Actinocatenispora sera: one gene and its partner. The main gene of each other region encodes a partner of the protein of the gene in region 2 in a complex. Links are inferred from orthologs where the notes say so. Each region holds a gene or a part of one and is shown on either strand. Other genes may lie near its edges.

The links.
Region 1: the proteins of mfd (region 2) and Asera_RS17930 are in contact, whole or in part, in a crystal structure (PDB 4DFC), measured with the Escherichia coli proteins. The link is inferred for Actinocatenispora sera from one-to-one orthologs.

The regions. Positions count from the first base shown.
Region 1 is NZ_AP023354.1:3,761,361-3,772,290, forward strand. What follows is about bases 2,572-5,649. They hold Asera_RS17930 (excinuclease ABC subunit UvrA), read right to left. Parts: upstream 5,315-5,649; coding sequence 2,828-5,314; downstream 2,572-2,827. Other genes in these bases: Asera_RS17925 (Rv1733c family protein), read left to right, coding at 2,572-2,765; Asera_RS17935 (hypothetical protein), read right to left, coding at 5,400-5,546. Outside these bases: Asera_RS17920 (acyltransferase family protein), read left to right, coding at 170-2,056; more of Asera_RS17925, read left to right, coding at 2,142-2,571; Asera_RS17940 (Dyp-type peroxidase), read left to right, coding at 5,712-6,689; Asera_RS17945 (family 1 encapsulin nanocompartment shell protein), read left to right, coding at 6,694-7,488; Asera_RS17950 (hypothetical protein), read right to left, coding at 7,611-7,865; Asera_RS17955 (winged helix-turn-helix domain-containing protein), read left to right, coding at 8,017-8,262; Asera_RS17960 (hypothetical protein), read right to left, coding at 8,459-9,139; Asera_RS17965 (SDR family NAD(P)-dependent oxidoreductase), read right to left, coding at 9,337-10,041; Asera_RS17970 (helix-turn-helix domain-containing protein), read left to right, coding at 10,237-10,930. UniProt on the Escherichia coli protein: The UvrABC repair system catalyzes the recognition and processing of DNA lesions. UvrA is an ATPase and a DNA-binding protein. A damage recognition complex composed of 2 UvrA and 2 UvrB subunits scans DNA for abnormalities.
Region 2 is NZ_AP023354.1:220,914-232,949, reverse strand. What follows is about bases 2,956-7,139. They hold mfd (transcription-repair coupling factor), read left to right. Parts: upstream 2,956-3,288; coding sequence 3,289-6,939; downstream 6,940-7,139. Other genes in these bases: Asera_RS01025 (TetR/AcrR family transcriptional regulator), read left to right, coding at 2,956-3,109. In the rest of the region: Asera_RS01035 (hypothetical protein), read right to left, coding at 1-37; Asera_RS01030 (AMP-binding protein), read right to left, coding at 225-2,174; more of Asera_RS01025, read left to right, coding at 2,240-2,955; Asera_RS01015 (hypothetical protein), read left to right, coding at 7,154-7,552; Asera_RS01010 (CU044_5270 family protein), read right to left, coding at 7,613-8,530; Asera_RS01005 (RNA polymerase sigma factor), read right to left, coding at 8,523-9,116; Asera_RS01000 (MMPL family transporter), read right to left, coding at 9,360-11,615; Asera_RS00995 (helix-turn-helix domain-containing protein), read right to left, coding at 11,699-12,036. UniProt on the Escherichia coli protein: Couples transcription and DNA repair by recognizing RNA polymerase (RNAP) stalled at DNA lesions. Mediates ATP-dependent release of RNAP and its truncated transcript from the DNA, and recruitment of nucleotide excision repair machinery to the damaged site.

The DNA of each region.
Region 1 (10,930 bases), 3.5 Mb from region 2 along the record:
CAAAACGTACGGAACGCGCGAGGTTCTCAGATCAATAGATCAACCTCGATATCTCCGATTGTCCTGTTATCCCATGCGATGCCGGTCACGCCACCTAACCTGAAACCGACCCGGGTATCTCACTGTCCAGTGTGGACTCTGCCCGGTGGCCGGTACGGGGGTGGCAGCGATGGCGAACGCGACGCAGGTGCGTCCTGTCGAGACCACGCCGCCCGGCCCGCCTGGTCGCCGCACCGCCCGCCTGCCCGGAGTGGACGGGATTCGAGCCCTCGCGGTCACTGCGGTCCTCGTGTACCACCTGAGCGCGTCCTGGCTGCCCGGCGGCTATCTCGGCGTCGATGTCTTCTTCGTCATCAGCGGCTACCTGATCACCCGGCTGCTGGTAGCCGAGCGTGCCGGTACCGGCCGGATCAGCCTGCGGCACTTCTGGTTGCGGCGGGCCCGGCGGATCCTGCCGCCGCTGTTCCCGATGCTGCTCGCCACCGTGGTGCTCACCGCGCTGGTGCACCGCTCGGCGCTGCACCAGCTGCGTACCGAGGTGCTCGGCGCGCTGACCTACACCAGCAACTGGGTGCAGATCGCCGAACACCATTCGTACTTCGCGAAGTTCGGCGACCCGTCGGTGCTGCAACACCTGTGGTCGCTCGCCGTGGAGGAGCAGTTCTACCTGATCTGGCCGCTGGTGGTGGTCCTGATCCTGCTGCGTGGCCGGCGCCGGCTGGCGCTCGTCGCCGGGCTCGGCGCGATCGGCTCCGCGGCCGCGATGGCCGCCCTGTTCCAGCCCGGCGGCGATCCCTCCCGGGTCTACTTCGGTACCGACACGCACGCCTCCGGGCTGCTGATCGGCGCGGTACTGGCCATCGCCTGGCCGGCTGCGAGCGCCGCACCCGGGCCCTGGCCGCGCCGCCGCCTCGCCGCGACCGCGACCGCCGCCGGGCTGGGCGCCGCCGGTATCGGCCTCGGTTTCTGGCTGCTCGGCCAGTACAGCGACGCGACCTACCGGGGCGGCATCCTCGCCGTCTCGGCGGCCACCGCGGTACTGATCGTCGGCACCGGCCACGGCCGCACCCCGATCGGCGCGCTGCTCGCGTTGCGGCCGGTGCGCTGGCTCGGCGCCCGCTCGTACGGGCTGTACCTGTGGCACTGGCCGGTACTGGTGCTCGGCGACCGGATCTTCGCCCAGCGCACCGTGATCGTCGGCGCGATCGAGGTGTCGGTCGCCGTCCTGCTCGCCGCCGGTTCGTACCGGTTCATCGAACGGCCGGTGCTCACCCACGGGTACCGGGGTGCGCTGAGCCGGGCGTGGCGCTCGGTGCAGGGACGTACCTCCGCGCGGCGCGGTGGGCTGATCACCGCCGCCGGCGCGACCGCCGCGCTGTGCGTGTTCGCCGTCGTCACGCTGCTGCACGCGCCGGCGGCGCCGGTCAGCGGTCTGGACCGGCAGCTCGCCGCCGCGCAGCTCGCGGCCAAGCAGCCGCCCGCCGTCGAACCGACGCCGGACGCCGTGGCGCCCAGCCCGTCCGCGTCGCCGAGCCCCGCCGGGCCGCCGCCCGGCAACCAGATCAGCGCGCTCGGAGACTCGGTCATGCTCGCCGCCTCGCCCGCGCTGCGGCACCAGCTGCCCGGCATCCAGATCGACGCGAAGGTCAGCCGGGCGATGCAGAAGGGCCCGGGGATCATCTCGGGTTGGGCGCATCGCGGCGCGCTGCGGCCGGTGGTCCTGCTCGGGCTCGGCACCAACGGCCCGTTCCCGGCCGACATGCTGGAGGGCATCATCGGCCAGCTCGGCCCGGACCGGACGTTGTACCTGGTCAACGTGTACCTGCCGACCCGCCCCTGGGGCGGCGAGGTCAACCACACGCTGACCAAGGTGGCCTCCGGGCACACCAACGTGCACCTGATCGACTGGCGCAGCGCCGCCGGGGCCCACCAGAACCTGCTCTGGCCGGACCGGATCCACCCGCGGCCCGGCGCCGGCGCCGACCTGTACGCCCGGACCGTGGTCGAGGCGATGAGCACGCCGATGCGCGCCGCGCCGCCCGGCCGCGTCCAGTGACCGCGCCGGTCCAACGGCGCCACGAACGAGAGATTCGGCTTGATAACCGCGGTAGAGCCGTGGCCGGCGGCGCATCATCGGCCGTATGGGTGCCACCCGTCACCGTCGCCCCCGGGCCCACCTCCATCCGGCCCGCTGGCTGGGCTGCAGGCTGCGCAACGGCAATCCGCTGCGGCGCGGCTCGGACCGCGCCGAGGGCATCTGCGCGCTGTTCGCCGTCCTGCTGCTCCTCGTCGCCGTACCGGTGACGATCCTGATCGGGCTGAACATCGCGGCCAGCCGCAGCTCGGCCGCCGCCCGAGAGCGGGCCGAGCGCCAGCCGGCCACCGCGGTACTGCTGGCCAACGCGCCCGACTCGATCGGCGTCGCAGCGGCCGACGGCGCCGCCGGTTCCGTTCCGGTCCGGGCCCGCTGGCACGTCGGTGACCAGGCCCGCACCGGTACCGTCTACGCGACGCCGGGGCTGCATCGCGGCGCCCAGGTACCGATCTGGCTCGACCACCGCGGCCGGCCCGTCGCGGCGCCGCCGTCCACCACCCAGGTCACCATGTCGAGTGCCGGTACCGGGTTGGGGCTGCTGTTCGCGATCGTGGCCGGCGTGGGGGCGGCGTGGCTGGTGCTGCGCTGGCTGCTGGATCGGGCCCGATTGGCGGCGTGGGAGCGGGAGTGGCGCCGGGTCAACCCGCACGGCAACCACTGGGTGCGGTGATCGTTGCCGGGTCAGCCTGGGCGCGCGTGGTGCCGGGCTGGTGTTGCTGGCCGGGCTGCCGGTCAGTGGAGGTGGGGGCGTAGGTAGGGGGCGGTCGGGCTGGTGGCGTTGGTGGTGAGCTGTTCGGGGGTGCCGGTGGCGACGACGTGGCCGCCCCGGTGGCCGCCGGCCGGGCCGAGGTCGATCACCCAGTCGGCGCCGGCGATCGTGGCGAGGTCCTGCTCGACCACGACCACCGTGTTGCCGGCATCGACCAGCTCGTGCAGCTGGGCGTCGAGCAGTTCGATGTCGGCCGGGTGCAGCCCGGTGGTCGGCTCGTCGAGCAGGTAGATCGTGTGCCCGCGGGCCGGTCGCTGCAGCTCGGTGGCGAGCTTGATCCGTTGCGCCTCACCGCCGGACAGCTCGGTCGCGGGCTGGCCCAACCGCAGGTAACCCAGTCCGACCCGGCGCAGCGCGCGCAGGCTGCGCAACGCCACCGGCAGGTCGGCGAAGAACTCGGTGGCCGCGTCGACGGACAGGTCGAGTACCGCGGCGATGTTCCGGCCATGGTAGGTGATCTCCAGCGTCTCCGGGGTGTAGCGGGCGCCGTGGCAGGTCGGGCACGGCGCGTACGTGCCGGGCAGGAACAGCAGCTCCACCGCCACATACCCGTCGCCCTGGCAGGTCTCGCACCGGCCGCCGGGCACGTTGAAGGAGAACCGGCCCGCGGCGTACCCGAGCTCGCGCGCCTGCGGGGTGTCCGCGAACGCCTTGCGTACCACGTCGAACAGGCCGGTGTAGGTGGCGAGGTTGGACCGCGGGGTGCGGCCGATCGGCTTCTGGTCGACCTGCACCAACCGGCCGACCGGCTCGAGCCCGTCGGCGTCGGGCAGGTCGTCCGCCGGTTCGTCGCCGAGCTTGGCCCGTACCACCTCGGCGAGGACCTGCAGCAGCGTCGACTTGCCGGCACCGGAGAGCCCGGTGATCGCGGTGAACACGCCCAGCGGCAGGGAGACGGTCAGGTCTGCCAGATTGTGCCGGCGTACCCCGGTGAGCGTCAGCCAGGACGACGGGTCGCGGCGCGTGGTGCGGCGCTCGCCGGCCCCGTCGAACAGGTACCGCCGGGTGACCGACCCGGCCGCGCCGGCGAGCCCGGAAACGGGCCCGGAGTAAAGGATCCGGCCGCCGTACTCGCCGGGGCCGGGGCCGACGTCCACCACCCAGTCGGCGCGGCGCACCACGTCGAGGTCGTGCTCGACGACGAACAGCGAGTTGCCGGCGGCGCGCAGCTCGTCCAGCACCGCGAGCAGCGCCTCGGTGTCCGCGGGGTGCAGGCCCGCCGACGGCTCGTCCAGCACGTACACCACACCGAACAGCCCGGATCGCAGCTGGGTGGCCAGGCGCAGCCGCTGCAACTCACCGGCGGACAGCGTCGGGGTGGCCCGATCCATGCTCAGGTAACCGATCCCCATCTTCGACAGCACGTCGACGCGGGCCACCAGGTCGGCCGCGATCGGCTGGGCCGGGTGGTCCGGCGAACCGTGTTCCGCGGTGAGGCGCAACAGTTCCGCCAGCTCCGACAGCGGCTCGCCGGTCAGCTGCGCGATGGTACGGCCGGCGTACGTGACGGCGAGCGCCTCGGGCTTGAGCCGGGCGCCGTGGCAGGTCGGGCAGGGCCCGGACACCAGGAAACGCTCCATCCGGCGCCGCATCGTGGCCGACTTGGAGTCCGCGAACGTGTGCAGCACGTAGCGTTTCGCGCTCTGGTACTTGCCCTGGTACGGCCGCTGGATCCGGCCCGCCTCGCGCTCCGGATGCACGGTGACGACGGGTTGGTCGTCGGTGAACAGGATCCAGTCGCGGTCGGCCTGATCCAGCTCGCGCCACGGCTTGTCGATGTCGTAGCCGAGGGTGGCGACGATGTCGCGCAGGTTCTTGCCCAGCCAGGCGCCGGGCCAGGCGGCGATCGCGTGCTCCCGGATCGACAGCGACGGATCCGGTACCAGCGAGGCCTCGGTGACCTCGTGCACCGTACCCAGTCCGTGGCAGCGGGGGCAGGCGCCGACCGCGGTGTTGGGCGAGAACGAGTCGGAGTCCATGAACGCGATCCCGGGCGGGTAGTCGCCGGCCCGGGAGAACAGCATCCGCAACAGGTTGGACAGCGTGGTCAGGGTGCCGACCGAGGACCGGGACGAGCCGGCCGCCCGGCGCTGCTCCAGCGCCACCGCCGGCGGCAGCCCGGTGATCTCGTCGACGTGCGGCACACCCGCCTGCTGGATCAGCCGCCGCGCGTACGGCGCGACCGACTCCAGGTAGCGCCGTTGCGCCTCACCGTAGATGGTGCCGAACGCCAGCGACGACTTGCCGGAACCGGACACCCCGGTGAACACCGCCAGCACGTCCCGCGGTACCGCGACGTCGACGTGCGCCAGGTTGTGCTCGTGGGCGTCGAAGACCCGGACGAACCCGTCGGCCGGAGCGGACACCGCGCTGGCGGCGGTCCCCTCGTACCGGCCGGGCGCCGCGTTCGGGCTGGTCACCCCGGTGGGATCGGGCTGTGCGTTCGGCATGGACCCAGCATGACCGACGCGTCCGGGGCGGTACCGGCAGTCCACCGCACCGGCGCCCCGGGGCCGGGGTACCGGTGCCGGGTGCTCAGTCCTCTTCGGGCGCGGCGTGGTCCGGGACCCCCGGGTGCGGGTCGCGGCTGAGGTCGATCCGCGGGTCGCGCGGCGCGCCGTCGGGGGCCGCGTGCCGGCCGGTGGAGCGCTCGCTCGCGTTCTCGTCCTGCTCGGAAGTCATTCGAATCCTCCCCGTGTCCAGCTCATCGCGCTGAACGTCCGAATCCCTGAGTCGGTACGCGTATCGGACAGCAAGGTACACGAGCCGGGGTGCGGGCCAGATCACCGACACGGAATCGGCGGTTTACCTACCGGTAGCTACCCCGATCGTGCGATCCTGCCGGACATGACGCAGCCGCAGCCGGTACTCGATCCACTGTCGCCGGCGGCGCTGTTCCTGGTGCTGTCGGTACGGCCGGGGTCCGAGGCGGCGGTACGCGACGTGCTCGCCGACGTGTCCGGCCTGGTGCGTTCGGTCGGTTTCCGGTCCGCGCACGGCGAGCTGAGCTGCGTGGTCGGGGTCGGCTCGGCGATCTGGGACCGGCTGTTCGGCTCCCCGCGACCGGCGAAGCTGCACCCGTTCCGGCCGCTGCGCGGGCCCCGGCACCACGCCCCGGCCACCCCGGGTGACCTGCTGCTGCACATCCGCGCCGGCCGCTACGACCTGTGCTACGAGCTGGGTGTGCTGATCCTCGACCGGCTCGCCGGCCTGGTCGTGGTCGAGGACGAGACGATGGGCTTCCGTTACTTCGAGCAGCGCGACCTGCTCGGCTTCGTCGACGGCACGGAGAACCCGACCGGGATCGGTGCCGCCCGCGCCGTGCTGATCGGCGACGAGGACCCGGACTTCGCCGGCGGCAGCTACCTGATCGTGCAGAAGTACCTGCACGACATGAGCGCGTGGACCGCACTGTCCACAGAGGACCAGGAGCGGGTGATCGGCCGGACCAAGCTCGCCGACGTCGAGCTGCCCGACGACGTGCAGCCGAGCAACTCGCACGTGGCGCTCAACACGATCGTCGACGCGGACGGCACCGAGCACCAGATCGTCCGGTCCAACATGCCGTTCGGCTCCCCGTCCCGAGGCGAGTCCGGTACCTACTTCGTCGGGTACGCGGCGGATCCCGGGGTCACCGAGCTGATGCTGCGGCGGATGTTCCTCGGCGACCCGCCCGGCAACTACGACCGGATCCTCGACTTCTCCACCGCGGTCACCGGCAGCCTGTTCTACATCCCGACCGTCGACTTCCTGGACGATCCGCCGGAACCGACCGGCGGCCTGCCGGACGGATCGCTGGCGATCGGCGACATGCGAGGGGAATGAGCGAATGAACAACCTGCACCGCGAACTGGCCCCGATCTCGGACGCCGCCTGGGACGACCTGTCGCAGGAGGCCCGGCGTACCTTCACCCGGCACCTCGCCGGCCGCCGCGTCGTCGACGTGTCCGGGCCCGACGGCACCGAACTCGCCGCTGTCGGTACCGGTCGCCGCGAGCGCATCGACGCGCCCGACGGGGTGCGCGCGCACCGCCGGGTCGCGCAGCCGCTGGTCGAGCTGCGGGTCCCGTTCACCATCTCGCGCGACGAGGTCGACGCGGTCGAGCGCGGTGCCAAGGACGCCGACTGGCAGCCGGTCAAGGACGCCGCGAAGCGGATGGCGTTCGCCGAGGACCGCGCCATCTTCGAGGGGTACGCCGCCGCCGGCATCGGCGGCATCCGTGCCGGTGCCTCCAATCCCGCCCTGACGCTGCCCGGGGAGGTACGCGACTACCCCGACACGATCAGCCGCGCGGTCAGCGAACTGCGCCTCGCCGGCGTCGCCGGGCCCTACTCACTGCTGCTCAGCGCGGATGCCTACACCCAGGTCAACGAGACCTCCGACCACGGCTACCCGATCCAGGAGCACCTGCGCCGGCTCCTCGACGGCGACATCATCTGGGCGCCGGCGATCAGCGGCGCGTTCCTGCTCTCCACCCGCGGCGGCGATTTCGAGCTGCACCTCGGCCAGGACCTCTCGATCGGTTACACCGCACACGATGCCGACTCGATCGAGCTCTACTTCATCCAGTCCTTCACGTTCCTGCACTACACCACCGAAGCCGCTGTCCCCATCTCCAGCTGACCGCCGCGAGCCGCGTCAGTCCATGATGGACGGCCCGGCTCAGTGCCCACGGTACGACCAGGCCGCGCCCAGCACGAACGCGACCACCAGCGAGAGCACCCAGCCGATCGCGATCCCGATGGTCATGACGCGCGGCGGACCAGGAGGCCCGAGAGGTTGGCGTAGCACACCATCGGGGTCACCTCGTCGGACCCGATCGCGTCGACCGGCACGACCCGCAGGTACACCGCGCCCTGGACGAGGGCGGGCATCCGTGACACGACCATGGCCCACCAACATCCGCGCCCGTGCACGCCGGCCGCCGGCGAGATGAACACCTGATCGCCCGCCCTGATCTCCTCCGCCGCCCGCACGTAGGCCGCTGTCGGTTCTCGCATGGCTGGGTCCTCCGTCTCGGCCGGCACGTGACGGCCCTGTTCACGACTGCTCACGGGTCTGACCATACGCCTCGTAGAGACGTCTGGGAACTAGAGGAGACGTCTAGAGATTGCCCGGAGCGCTGCCGCCTGCTTGGTTAGCGTCGGCACCATGGTGGATCTCAGCGGGCTCCGGCCGGGCGCGGCGACTCCGCTGTACGTGCAGCTACGCGATGTGATGAAGGCAGCCATCGAGGCCGGTGAGTACGGTGCCGGTACCCGTCTACCCTCCGAGACCGACATCGCGCAGCAGACCGGTGTCGCTCGGCTGACGGTCCGCAAGGCGTACCGGCTGCTGGCCGAGGAGGGCCTGGTACGCACCATCCCGCAACGTGGCACCTATGTCGAACCTGCCTGACCCCCGCCGCGCGCGATCACCAGTGAGAAGGTCCAACCGAGACCGCTGACGGGGTTCATTCGCCTGCCGCCTGACCTCGAGCCAGAGGTCGGGACGTAGTAGGTCTTCGGCTCGCCTGGTTCGTCGATCGGATTTACCGTGTAGGCGGCCGTGGTCCAGGACGAGCGGGAAGCGCCCGATGCGCGTCGACGTCAAACTAAAAGAAATCTTTAGTTTGGCGTCGAGTGCGCGCGCGAAACCAAAAGAAAACTTTAGTTTGGGGCGCTGGTTTGATCGAGCGGCCCGGGTGCGCCGACCGCGGGGCGAGCGTGGGAGTCCTAGAACCCGAGATGCGCGCGGGGGCAACGGGTCGGGGTGCGTGGCGGAAGGCGACGGCGAGCCGGACCGCGATCGAGCCAGGGGTCAGTGGGGGGAAGGCGGTAGGCCCGAGGTCGTGCTCGGTGTACAGGCGGGCGACCTCGGTCAGCTCGACGTCCGCGGCCTTCGGATCGCTGATCGCGGGGCCGGCGACCCACCAGTCGGCGCCGGGCAGCCCGGCGCAGAGGTACGCGCGGGTCCCCGGCTGGTCGCGCCGGGACGGCGAGCGGCGTCGGGCGCGGTTCTCCCCGTGGGCGGCTTCCCACAGGGTCACGGCGTCGGGATCGTCGGCGAGCACGATCGCGTCGTACCAGCGCCACACGACGACTTCGGTACCGCCAGGGCCTGTCGCCAGCGCGACCAGGTTGCCGGGGGAGACCCGTTCGACGTGCGGGGTGGGGAACGGGGTCGCGTAGCCGACCGTCGCGGGCCCGTCGTCCGCGAGGACCTCGCAGTCGCCTTGCCGTACCCGGAGCACGATCCCGCAACGCAGCCGTGGTGTGTCAGAAGGCAGGGTCATCGCGCGAGGCTACCGAGCTGCCGGCACCCCGTCGATCGCGGGTCGAGGCGAAGCGCCGCATCCGCGCCGATCGAGAACTGGCGGCCGTCCCCTCCCACCGCCGATCGCGGACTGGTCGCCGGCGTGCCGGCGACCGAGGACTGGCGGCCGGCGCGAGACCTCGATCGGCGGGTGGGCGCGGTCGGGTGGTGTCCGGGTCACCAGGGGAGGGGGTGGTCGTCCTCGGTGAAGGTGCCGGTGGGGCCGTCGGGGCCGATGGTGGCGAGGCGGACGATGACCTCGGCGCTCTGCTCGACCGGGCGGCCGCCCTCGATCCCGGCGGTGAAGTCGGTGGCGGTGAAGCCGGGCTCGACGGCGTTGAACTTCACCTCCGGTACCGCCTTCGCGTACTGCACGGTGAGCATCGAGACGGCGGCCTTGGTTGCCCCGTACACGATCGACGGGTAGTGGAACTGGCGGCGCTGCGGGTTGGTGACCGCCCAGAACGAGCCGAGCGCGCTGGACACGTTGACCACGACCGGGTTGGCGGAGGCGCGCAGCAGCGGCAGCGCGGCCGTGGTGACCCGGACGACGCCGACGGCGTTGGTGTCGAACTGGCGCAGCGCGGACTCGCCGGTGACCGCGTCGGCCTCGGACGGGCCACGCAGCTCGGCGATGCCGGCGTTGTTGACGAGCACGTCCAGCCCGCCGGCGTCGTCGGCGATGGTGCGCAGGGCGGCGCGTACCGAGCCGTCGTCGGTGACGTCGAGCTGCACGTACCGGGCGCCGAGCTCGGCCGCCGCCTTCGCGCCACGTTCGGGGTCGCGGGCACCGAGATACACGGTCTGTCCGGCCTCGACCAGCCGGCGGGCGGTTTCGTACCCGAGTCCCCGGTTCGCGCCGGTGACGAGCGTGATGGTCATGTCGGTACTCCTTCGAACGCGGATGCACGGCCGGTGTCTGGCCGGGCGGGGCCGGTGGCCGCCGGCTGCCGGACGACCGGGTCTGGACGTCGGCGAGCCCAGCGTGCGTCCCCGGCGGCGCGCGAGACAGCGCCCCGATGATCCTGGGGGTGCCAGGACCAGCCAGGACGCCGCCGGGCTGCCTACGCTGAAGTCATGACCGACGACACGAACCGGCTCGGCGAGTACCTGCGCGCGCGGCGCGAACTGGTCTCGCCGGACAGCCTCGGGCTGCCCCAGGTCGGCGTGCGCCGGGTGCCCGGGCTGCGCCGCGAGGAGGTGGCGATGCTCGCCGGCATCAGCGCCGACTACTACCTGCGGCTGGAGCAGGGCCGCGACCGCAACCCGTCGGTGCAGGTGCTGGAGTCGCTCGCCCGGGTGCTGCAGCTCGACGAGGCGGCGACCGGGTACCTGATCAGCCTGGCGGCGGAGCGGCCGCGGCGGACACGCCGGCGGCCCCGCCGGGAGAGCGTGCCCGTCGGCGTGCGCAAGCTGCTCGACACGCTGGGGCTGCCGGCGTTCGTCGAGGGCCGCTACTTCGACGTGTTGGCGGCGAACCCGCTCGCGGCGACGATCTCGCCACGGTTCGCGGTCGGTCACAACCGGCTGCTCGACGTCTTCCTCGACCCGGCCGAGCAGGCGATGTACCCGGACTGGGACCGCGCCACCGCGGGCCTGGTCGCCGGGTTCCGGCAGGCGGTCGGTACCGACACCGACGACCCGCGGTTCATCGAACTCGTCGGTGAGCTGTCGCTGGGCAGCGGCCGGTTCCGGCGGCTGTGGGCCCGGCACGACGTGGGCCCGTGGGAGGGTTCCGCGGTGCTGCTGGAGCATCCACAGGTCGGCGAGA
Region 2 (12,036 bases):
GGTGCCGGTGTGCGTCGTGCTGCGGTGTCGATGCCATGCCCGTACTGTTCCGGCGATGCGCCGTCCGGCGACTCCCCACCGAGACCGGCCCGGCTCCCCCGGCCGAGGGAACGGTGCGGCTCGGCGCGACCGGGGAGCGGTGCGGCTCAGCTTGACCGGGGAGCGGTGCCGCTCCGCTCGACTGGGGAGTGGTGCGGTCCAGTGCGTCCGCGGAGCGGTGCGGCTCAGTGCGACCGGGCGCGCAGGGCGTTCTTGTCGGGCTTGCCGAGCGGGGTGAGCGGCAGCGCGTCGAGGTACTCGACCCGGCTCGGTACGTTGATCTCCGGCAGCCGCGCGGTCACCACCGCGCGCAGCTCGTCCGCCGGTACCGGTGCGTCCGCGATCAGGTAGGCGACGACCGCCTCGCCGGTCGTCCCGTCCGGTGCACCGACCACGGATGCGGCTCGTACCAACGGATGCTCGGTCAACGCCGCCTCGATCGGTGCGGCGTAACAGTTCCAGCCGCCGACGATGATCATCTCGCGGGCCCGGCCGACCAGGTACAGGTACCCGTCGTCGTCGAACCGGCCCAGATCGCCGGTGTGCAGCCAGCCGTCCCGCAGCACCGCGGCGGTCTCGGCCGGGCGGCGCCAGTAGCCCGGCATGACCGAGTCGGAGCGCACGCAGACCTCGGCGATCTCGCCGGCGGGCAGCACGGCGCCGGCGGCGTCCCGGATCGTCACCTCGACGCCGGGCAGCACCCGGCCGGCCGAAGCGAGCAGCTCGGGCCGGTCGTTCAGGCCGCGGACGTGGTCGGCGACGGTGAGGGCGGTGATCGCCGGCGCCTCGGTCGACGCGTACCCCTGCTGGAAGACCGGGCCGAACGCGTCGATGGCGGCCCGCAGCCGGGCCGGCGCGATCGGCGCGCTGCCGTACACCACGAACGACAGCGCACTGGTGTCGGTGCGCCGGCGGTCCGGATGGTCCAGGAGTTGGCCCAGCAGAGCCGGATAAAGGTACGTGAGGACCGCGCCACCGCGCAGCGCGGCGAGCGAGGCGAGCATCGCGCCGGGCTCGAAGTCGTACGTCTCCACGGTGATACCGAGCATCAGCATCATCAGCGCCATGTCCCCGGCGACGTGGGCGATCGGCGTCACGGCCAGGAACCGCGCACTGCCGGTACGGGCCGCGAGTTCGTCCCGGGCGGCGGCGGCACCGGCCAGCGCGGACCGCGCCGCGGCGTGCAGCGCGGCGTACGTGGTCGGCACGCCCTTCGGCAGCCCGGTGGTACCGCCGGTGTACGTGATCCGCGCGATGTCGTCCTCGGCCGCGGCGACCGGCAGCGGCTCGTCCGACTCCCCGGCCGCCAACCCCGCCAACCGCTCGACCGTCACCGCCCGCACCCCGAACGCCCCCGCGCCCACCGGCACGTCGCCGCCCCGCGCCACGCCGCCGATCCGCGCGCCGCTGATCACCGGGCCGTCGGTCAGCAGGCTGTCGATCCCTGCGCCGTCGGTCACCGGGCCCTCGATTCCCGCGCCGTCGGTCACCGACTCTGCGCCGTCGGTCACCTGGTCCTCGATCCCTGCGCCGTCGGTCAGCGGGCCCTCGATTCCCGCGCCGTCGGTCACCGACTCTGCGCCGTCGGTCACCTGGTCCTCGATCCCTGCGCCGTCGGTCAGCGGGCCCTCGATTCCCGCGCCGTCGGTCACCGTCTCTGCGCCGTCGGTCACCTGGTCCTCGATCCCTGCACCGTCGGTCAGCGGGCTGTCGATTCCTGCGGCGTCGGTCGCCGGGTTGTCGGGCACGGGCTGGCCGGTCGCCGGGCCGCTGACAGCCGGGCCGCTGCCGTCGAGCAGCGCGAGGCCGGCGGCTGCGGTGACGACGAGCGTCGGGTCGGCGTCCGCGACGATGTGCGGCACCGACTGGGTGGTCGGCCCCAGGTGCACGTGGGTGAATCGCGACCCCAGCAGGTACGCCGCGAGCCGAACGAGCAGCGCGTCCGGGGTGTTGGCCGCGAGCAGCACCAGCCCGTCGCCGCGCCCGACGCCGAGGCCACGCAGCGCCCGTGCGGTCCGGTACGTGTCGGCGCGCAGTTCGGCGAAGCTCCAGCTGCGGCCGGCCGCGACGAGCGCGGTGGCCGCACCGTGCGCGTGCAGCGCGTCGAACAGGTCGGTCACGTACCGGGCGGGCATCGTTCCTCCAAAAACTAACGCTGTTCATTTAATCTCGACCAGCATAGCCCGGTACCGTGCGGGCCATGCCAACCGACCGGACGCCGCCCCACGGGACACCGGCCCACGGAAGGCCCGCCGACGCGGCAGCGGCGCACGGCACGTCGAGTGACGGGGCCCGCTCCGACGGGACGCCCGCCCACGGGCCCGGGACGCCCGCCGACGCGACGCCGGCCGAGGGGGTGCCCGGCGGCGGGGCCGGAGCGAGGCGGCGCGGTCGGCCGCGCAAGGACGAGCCGGCGCTGACCGAGCGGGTCGTCCTCGACGCCGGGGTGCGGCTGATGGTCCGCGACGGACTCGACGCGGTGACCATGCGCGGCCTCGCGGCCGAGCTCGGGGTGCGTGCCGCGTCGCTCTACCGGTACGTGCGGAACAAGGACGAACTGCTCGACGCGCTCGCCGACGAACTGTTCGCCGGAATCGACCTGACCCGGTACGCGCAGGACGACTGGCGCGCCGCGCTGACCGCGATGGCCGCCGCGCTGCGCCGGCACCTGCTCGCCCGGCGCGACTCCGCCCGGCTGATCGCCGGCCGGTTCACCACCGGGCCGAACGCGCTGCGCAACATCGAGGCGCTGCTGGCGGTGCTGCGCGGCGCCGGGTTGTCCGACCACGACGCCGCGTTCGCCACGTACACGTACGTGACCTGGCTGTTCGGCTTCGTCGCCGCGGAGCAGAACCGGCTGTCCGCCGAGGTCGCCGCCGGGATGGCGCCCCGCGAGTACCTGGACCGGCTCGCCGGCCGGCTGCGCGCGATGCCGCCCGACCGGTACCCGCATGTCGTCGCGCTGGCCGGCGAGCTGACCGCGCCGGACCTCGCGGCCCGGTTCGACTTCGCGCTGGCGCGGCTGCTCGCCGGCATCGACGTCCTCCGCACCACTGCCGATCCCCGTTGACCGTGGTGGTATCCGACTGAGATAGCGCTTTCCGCCGGTATGGCACCGCGTCCGGCCGGCGAGGAGCGGCGGCGGCCGGCGAGCGGAGCGGGTTGTCGGTGGGCCGGCGTAGGCTTGCCGCACAACCCCTGGGCCTGCGATCCCGGGGGCCATTCTGCGTGCCTGGAGTTGACTCGTACATGAAGCTCGCCGGCCTGCTGACCGCTGCCCTCGCCGACCCGGCGCTCGCTCGCGCCCGCGACACCGCCCGCGAAGGCGGCGCGGCCGCGCAGCGGTTGGACCTGACCGCACCGCCGGCGCTGCGGCCGTTCGTGGTCGCCGCGATCGCCGCCGACGCGGCGGCCGGCGCCGGCCGCCCGGTGCTCGCGGTCACCGCCACCGAGCGGGAGGCCGACGACCTGGCCGAGGCGCTGCGCTCGCTGTTGCCGCCGGACGAGGTCGTGTCCTACCCGGCCTGGGAGACGCTGCCGCACGAGCGGCTCTCGCCGCGCTCGGACACGGTGGCCCGGCGGCTGTCCATCCTGCGCCGGCTGGCGCACCCGGTCGCCGGCGAGCCGGCGCAGGGTCCGGTCCGGGTGGTCTGCTCGGCGGTGCGCAGCGTGCTGCAGCCGCAGTTGCGCGGGCTCGGCGACCTGGAACCGGTGCGGCTCGCCTCCGGCGACACCGCGGACCTGGAGCAGGTCGCGCGGCGGCTGACCGACCTGGCGTACAGCCGGGTCGACATGGTCGGCGGGCGCGGCGAGTTCGCGGTGCGCGGCGGGATTCTCGACGTGTTCCCGCCGACCGAGGAGCACCCGCTGCGGGTCGAGTTCTGGGGCGACGAGGTGGACGAGATCCGCCCGTTCGCGGTGGCCGACCAGCGCTCGTTCGAGCCGACCGGGGAGAAGCCGGTCGTGCTCGCGCCGCCGTGCCGCGAGCTGCTGCTCACCCCGGAGGTACGGGCACGAGCGGCGGCGCTGGCCGCCGACCACCCGGGCCTGGCGGAGATGTGCGAGAAGCTCGCCGAGGGCATCCCGGTGGAGGGCATGGAGTCGCTGACCCCGGCGCTGGTCGGCGGCGACAACCTGGAGCTGCTGGTCGACGGCATGCCGACCGGTACGGTCGTGCTCGCCTGCGATCCGGAGCGGATCCGCTCGCGGGCACACGATCTGGTGTCCACCTCGGCGGAGTTCCTCGCCGCCAGCTGGGCCGCCGCGGCGGCCGGTGGCGCCGAGCCGATCGACCTCGGCGCGGCCGCCTTCCACTCCCTTGCCGACGTGCGCGGGCGTGCCGACGAGCTGGGCATGCCGTGGTGGAGCCTCAGCCCGTTCGGCACCGTGGAGGCGGAGTCGGCGCCCTCCTCGATCGAGGCCGAACTCGCCGAGATCGACCCCGAACTGGCGTCCGCCGTGGACGACGTGGTGCCGGACGACGCGGTCGCGCTCGGCGCGCAGCCCGCCCCGCTGTACCACGGGGACGGTGCCGCGTTGCTCGGCGACGTGCGCCGCTGGGCCGCCGACGGGTACGCGGTCGCGCTGGTGTTCGAGGGCCACGGGCCGGCGCAGCGCACGGTCGAGCTGCTGCACGAGGCCGACCAGGGCGCCATGCTGGTCGAGGCGATCGCCGAGCCGCCGGAACCGCAGTCGATCCTGGTCGGCTGCGGCGGGCTGGACCGCGGCTTCGTCGACGAGACCGGCAAGATCGTGGTGATCACCGGTAACGACATCACCGGCGGCAAGGGCGCGTCCACCAAGGACATGCGCCGGATGCCGAGCCGCCGGCGGAAGAACGCGATCGATCCGCTGGAGCTCAAGCCCGGCGACTACGTGGTGCACGAGCAGCACGGCATCGCGAAGTACCTGGACATGGTGCGCCGCACGATCAACGGCGCCGAGCGCGAATACCTGGTGCTGGAGTACGCGCCGAGCAAGCGCAACCAGCCCGGTGACCAGCTGTTCGTGCCGACCGACCAGCTCGACCAGCTCACCCGCTACGTCGGCGGCGAGCACCCGACGCTGTCCAAGATGGGCGGCGCCGACTGGCAGAAGACCAAGTCCCGGGCCCGCAAGGCGGTCAAGGAGATCGCCGCCGAGCTGATCCGGTTGTACGCGGCGCGGCAGAACTCGCCCGGCCACGCGTTCGGCCCGGACACCCCGTGGCAGCGCGAGCTGGAGGACGCGTTCCCGTTCCGGGAGACGCCGGACCAGCTGGAGGCCATCGACGAGGTCAAGGCCGACATGCGCAAGCAGTACCCGATGGACCGGCTGATCTGCGGCGACGTCGGGTACGGCAAGACCGAGATCGCCGTGCGGGCGGCGTTCAAGGCGGTGCAGGACGGCAAGCAGGTTGCGGTGCTGGTGCCGACGACGCTGCTGGCCCAGCAGCACTACAACACGTTCACCGAGCGGATGGCGCAGTTCCCGGTGAACATCCGCACCCTGTCCCGGTTCAACACGGCGATCGAGACCGAGCAGACCCTGACCGGCATCGCCGACGGCAGCGCCGACATCGTCCTGGGCACCCACCGGCTGCTGTCCTCGCAGACCCGGTTCAAGCAGCTGGGCCTGGTCATCGTCGACGAGGAGCAGCGGTTCGGCGTCGAGCACAAGGAATACCTCAAGCAGCTGCGTACCCACGTCGACGTGCTGACGATGTCGGCCACGCCGATCCCGCGGACCCTGGAGATGGCGGTGACCGGCATCCGGGAGATGTCGGTGATCGCCACCCCGCCGGAGGAGCGGCACCCGGTGCTCACCTTCGTCGGGGCGTACGCCGACAAGCAGGTCGCCGCCGCGGTCCGGCGCGAGCTGCTGCGCGACGGCCAGGTGTTCTACCTGCACAACCGGGTCGAGTCGATCGAGAAGGCGGCCCGCCGGATCCGCGAACTGGTACCAGAAGCGCGGGTCGCGGTGGCGCACGGCCAGATGGGCGAGGAGCGCCTGGAAAAGATCATGCTCGACTTCTGGAACCGCGAGATCGACGTGCTGGTCTGCACCACGATCGTCGAGTCGGGCATCGACATCCCGAACGCGAACACGCTGATCGTGGAGCGCGCCGACATCCTCGGCCTGTCCCAGCTGCACCAGATCCGCGGCCGGGTGGGCCGCGGCCGGGAACGCGCCTACGCCTACTTCCTCTACCCGGGCGAGAAGCCGCTGACCGAGCAGGCGCACGAGCGGCTCGCCACCATCGCGCAGCACACCGAGCTCGGCGCCGGCATGTTCGTGGCGATGAAGGACCTGGAGATCCGCGGCGCCGGCAACCTGCTGGGCGGCCAGCAGTCCGGGCACATCGAGGGCGTCGGCTTCGACCTGTACGTGCGGATGGTCGGCGAGGCGGTGCAGGCGTTCAAGGGCGAGGCGCCGGAGGAGATCGCGGAGGTGAAGGTCGACCTGCCGGTCGACGCGCACCTGCCGCACGACTACATCTCGGTCGAGCGGCTACGCCTGGAGATGTACCGCAAGCTCGCCGAGGTACGCGACGAGGCGGCGCTGGACGAGGTCCGCGCCGAGCTTTCCGACCGGTACGGGGAGATCCCGACCCCGGTGGAGAACCTGCTCCAGGTGGCCAACTTCCGGCTGCTCGCCCGGCGGTACGGGTTGACCGACGTGTCGCTGCAGGGCCGGCACGTCCGGTTCAGCCCGATGCCGCTGCCCGACTCGAAGCAGTTGCGGCTCAAGCGGTTCTACCCGGACGCGACCTTCAAGTCCACTGTGGACATGGTCAGCGTGAACCGGCCGACGACCCGCCGGGTCGGCGGCGAGCCGATGCGTGACCTGCCGCTGCTCAACTGGTGCGCCGAGCTGATCACCACCATCCTGGACGCCCCCGCCCCGGCGAAGACGGGCTGACCGGCGTAGCACCGGGTCTGCCCGGTGCTAAGCCGATCGCGGTACGGCGGTGCCATCCCCGGGCGGATGCCCGAGCGGCGACCGTGGTGCTGTGCTGTGCGGGTCAGATCCGGAGATCCGGCAGTACGGATCGCCGGCACCTCGTCGAGGGTCCGACAGCACGGCGCCGACGGTGCGTCCTGCGGGGGCCTGACACCGCACAGGGGAGTCCGAGATGAGCTCGACGCGACAGGTCGGGGTGCTGATGGTGATCGAGGCGGTCACCTTCGGCGTCGCCGGGTACCTGCACCTGAACGGCCGGATCCCGCTCGGCGTCACGACCGTGCACGGCGAGTGGTTGCCGCCGGCGACGGTCGCCGAGTGGCTGATCGGCACGTTGCTGCTGGCCGCGGCGGTGCTGACGGCGCTGCGGGTGCCCGGCGCCGGCCCGTTCACGCTCGGCGCGCTGGGCTTCGGCATCGTCGGTGTGATCGTCGGGCTGAGCATCACCGCGAGCGGCGGCCGCACCGCCGACATCGTGTACCACGTGACGATCCTGGCGGCGCTGATCGCCACCCTGGGCCTGCGACTGCGCGCCGCCCGCCAGCCGCGCCCCGCCGGTATCGGCGGCTGAGCGCCACGGCCGACCCCGCCCGGCCGGTACCAGGGCCGGACCGGGCGAGGTGGGCTCGGGTCAGCGCGGCAGCGTGTCGGTCCACTCGCCGGTGACGGTCGCCGCACGGCTCGCCGACAGCCACACCTCGGTGCCGTCGGCGGTGACGACGAAGTTCGTCCCCCGTACCCGGGCGGTCTTCGGGTCGATCACCAGCCGTGCGGTGTGGTCCCCGGCCGGGAACGAGATCGCCCGGCCGCCGTCGACGCGACCGAGGTCGCGCACCCCGGGGCGGGTCGCCAGGACCCGGAAGGCGGCCGCCCGGACCCGTTCCGGCGCGGGCAACTGCGACACCAGGCTCGTCAGCGAGTCGACGACCAGCTCGCTGCGCTGCGCGGCGCTGAGCTTCCCGCCGCTGGTGCGCACCGAGCCGTCCGCGGCGTTGTGCTCGACCGCCTTGGTGATCCAGGCCCGGAGCGCGGTCGCGTTCTGTGGCAGCGACCGGAGTTCCGGCACGCTGATCGCGGTGCCGGCCAGCCGCATCGGGGTCTTCATGGGCAGCGCGACGACCGTGCCGTGGGTCTTGTCGCCGCGCACCCAGAGGCGGCCGTCCCGGCTGCGCCACGTCTCGTCGGCCGAGCCGGAGCCGTACGTCAACTTCACGTGCCAGTACGTGCCGGTGGCGTCGGGCGTGTCGGCGGCGGTCGTGGCGGCGGCGAGCAGCACGTTCTGCCCGCCCGACACGGTGCTGGTCGCCGGCGTACGCGGCCCACCGGTCGTGCTGCCTCCGGTCGGCGCGGACGGCCCGCTCGTGACCGCGACGGCCACGACGGCGCCGGCGGCGACGACCGCGGTGGCACCCACCCCCATCGCCCAGCGACCGGGGCGCGGCCGGCGCAGCGTGGCCCGCTGCAGTCGCCGGCGCCCGTCGTCGATGACCTCGGTGGTCGGTTCCGCCGTGTCCAGCAGGGTGGCGACTGCCTGCAGATCCTCATCCATGGTTGGTCTCCTGGTCGAATGCGGTACGAAGCTTGGCGCGGGCCCTGCTGAGCCGGGATCCGGCCGTGCCCGCGGGGATGCCGAGCGATTGGCCGACCTCGTCGTAGGTGAGCCCGCCGAGAGTCACGAGCAGCAGCACGTCACGCTCGCGAGTCGGAAGCGATCGCAAGGCGCGGGCCAGCCGGGGCCGTAGCCGCCCGGCCGCGGCGATGTCGACGGCGCGGTCCTCCGGCCCCTCGGCGGCAACCTCGACAGGCACTCGGGCCAGTGCCTGATAGCGGCGGGCCTCCACCCGCCGGTGATGCCGCACGATGTTCGTGGCGATGCCGAACAGCCACGGCCGCAGCGCGCCGCGCGCCGGGTCGAACCGATCCCGCTTGGCGTACGCCACGAGGAACGTCTCGGCGGCGAGGTCGTCGGCGTGCTGCGGCCCCAGCCGGCCGGCGATGTAGCGGTAGATGACCCGGAAGTACCTGTCGTACACGGCGGCGAACCGCGCCGGGTCGTCCCGCAGCTCCGCGACGAGTTCCGCCTCGTCGGCCGCGTCCGCCGGCCCCGCGGCCGTGTCCACCGGACCGGCGGTCACGTCACTGCCTCAGTCATCCGGAGTCCTTCCTCGTAGTCGGTGCTGACACCAGGACTCCGTCGCAACCGCGAATCGCCTTCCCGGCCCGCGCCGGCCCGCTCCGCAGGCCGCCGATCCGGCCGCCGCGGTCAGTGGGCATGCCGGCGAGGCTGCCGCCCGGCGCCGCCGGTCGGGACGCCCGGTCGGGCACCGGACCGGGCGTACGCCCAGGTCAGGACACCGGGACCGGGCGTTCCGGCCGGGTCAGGGCACCGGGACCGGCTCGCGCTCGGCGGCGGGCGCCGGGGCGGCCTCCGACTCGGCCAGGCCGATGCGTTCGTGCAGCCAGCGCAACGGTTGCGGAGCCCACCAGTTGGCCGAGCCGAGCAACCGCATGAACGCCGGTACCAGCACGCCGCGCACCAGCGTGGCATCCACCAGTACGGCGAGCGCGAGTCCGATGCCGAGCATCTTCAGCATCGCCACCTGCGAGGTACCGAACGCGACCAGGACCAGCGCGATCAGCAGCGCGGCCGCGGTGATCAGCCGGCCGGTGCGTTGCAGCCCGGTACCGACGGCGGCGGTGTTGTCGCCGGTGCGCAGGTACTGCTCGCGGATCCGGGACAGCAGGAACACCTCGTAGTCCATGGACAGCCCGAACGCGATGCAGAACATCAGCACCGGGACCGTCATGTCCAGGTAGCCGGTCGCGATCGGATGCCCGACCAGCGCGCCGAGATGCCCGTCCTGGAACACGAACACCATCGCGCCGAACGTCGCGGTCAGGCTCAGGATGTTCAGCACGATCGCCTTGATCGGCAACACGACGCTGCCGGTGAACAGGAACAGCAGTACCAGCGTGGCGATCGCGATGATGGCGCCGGCCGCGGGCAGCCGGGACATCAGCGCGTGCGTGCTGTCGTACTGGTAGGCGGCCTTCCCACCGACGAGTGTGTCGTGCCCGGGGGAGTGCGCGGCGCGCACGTCTGCGACCAACTGCTGGGCTGCGTCGCTCTGCGCGCCGCCGGTACCGACGACGGTCAGCCACGCGTCGTCGCCGCTGCGGTACCGCGCGTTCGCCGCGGTCGGCGGCGCGACCCGGTGCCCATGCACGTACCGGCCGGTGGCGGTGTCCACCCGGGCCACGTTGTCCAAAGTGGACAGCCGGGCGGCGTAGCCGGGCAGCGCGGCGGTCGCCACGTCCCGCGTCACCACCTGCACCGATCGGTCGGCGGAACTGTCGAAGTCGTCCCGCAGGTGCTGCGACGCCTGCTGCACCGCGGCGCTGGCCGGCAGCTGCCGGTCGTCCACCAGCCCGAACGAGATGTGCCAGAACGGGCTGCCCAGCACCGCGAGGATCACGATCACGCCGAGCCCGAACGGCACCGGCCGGCGCATCACCCGTACCGCCAGCGCGTGCCAGAACCCGGGGTCCCCCGCCGCCCGGCCGCGGTCGCGCGAGCGGCGCCAGCGGGCGAGCACGTCCAGCCGGTTCACCCGGGTACCGAGCAGCGCGAGCAGCGCCGGCAGCACCAGCAGCGCGCCGGCCGCGGCGAGCACCACCACCGAGACCCCGCCGTACGCGAACGAGCGCAGGAAGTCCAGCGGGAACACCGCGAGCGCCGCCATCGCCAGCGCCACGGTGACCGCGGAGAACAGTACGGTGCGGCCGGCGGTGTGCATCGTCGCCGAGATCGCTGCCCGCACGGTGGCCCGGTCGCCCTTCCCGCCGCGTTCCGCCAGCTCCTCGCGGAACCGGGTGAGGATGAACAGGCTGTAGTCGATCGCCAGGCCCAGCCCGAGCGCCGTGGTCAGGTTCAGCGCGTACGTCGACACCGACGTGACGTTCGTCAGCAGGTCCAGCACCAGCATCGTCGTCACGATCGACAGCCCGCCGATCAGCAGCGGCAGCACCGCCGCCACCACGCTGCCGAACACCAGGATCAGCAGTGCCGCGGTGACCGGCGTGGCGATGGCCTCGGAGATCTTCAGGTCGTGTTGCGTCTGCTTGTTCAGCTCCGAGTAGACCTGTGCCGTACCGGCGAACTGCAGGTGCAGGCCGCCCGCGTGCTCGGTCAGCTGCGGCGTCAACCGCTGCGCCGCCTTCATGTACGTGTCCTCGTCGCCGGCCAGCCGCAACGTGATCAGCGCCTGGGTACCGTCGGACGACCGCAGGCTCGCCGGATGCCCGGACGTCCAGTACGACTGCATCGCGTCGACACCGTCGGCGTGCCGTGCCCAGCGGGCCAGCCGGGTCGCCGGCTCCGCCACCGCCGGCGCCTCCGGCCGGCCGTCGCCGCGGACCAGCACGATCAAGTTCGCCTCGCCGGCGTGGAAGTCGTCCGCGAGCGCGGCCGACACCCGGGCCGACTCCGACTGCGCGTCGGTGAAACCGCCGCCGGACAGCTTGTCGGCCACGCCGCCGCCGAACGCGCCGGCCAGCGCCGCCGCCAGTACCGCCACCACCAGCACCGTCACCCGGTGCCGGGCAAGTACCTCACCCAACCTGGAAAGCACCATGTCCCCACGGTCGGCCCGCAAGGCCGGGAACGTCTTGTACGTTTCCGCTGCGTGTACCGGTGGTCTCGGTCACCCCGCCGGGTTCAGACCCAGGTGAGGTTGCTGACCAGCTGGGACGGGTTGACGCCGAACACGCTGCGGCAGACCCGGTTCATGTGCGCCGAGTCGGTGAAGCCGGCGGCGTGCGCGGCGGCGGTGAGCGTCGCGCCCTCGCGCAGCACCTGCACCACCTGCTGCAGCCGGGACCACCGCACGTACGCCCGGTACGGCAGGCCCAGCTCGACCGCGAACAGGTGCCCGAGCCGGCTCGCCGACAACCCCACCTCCGCGGCCAGGTCCTGCAGTTCCACCCCGGTGGCCAGCCGGGCCGGGATCAGCTCCGCGGCCCGCCGTACCGCCGGGTGCACGCTCGGCGCCGGCC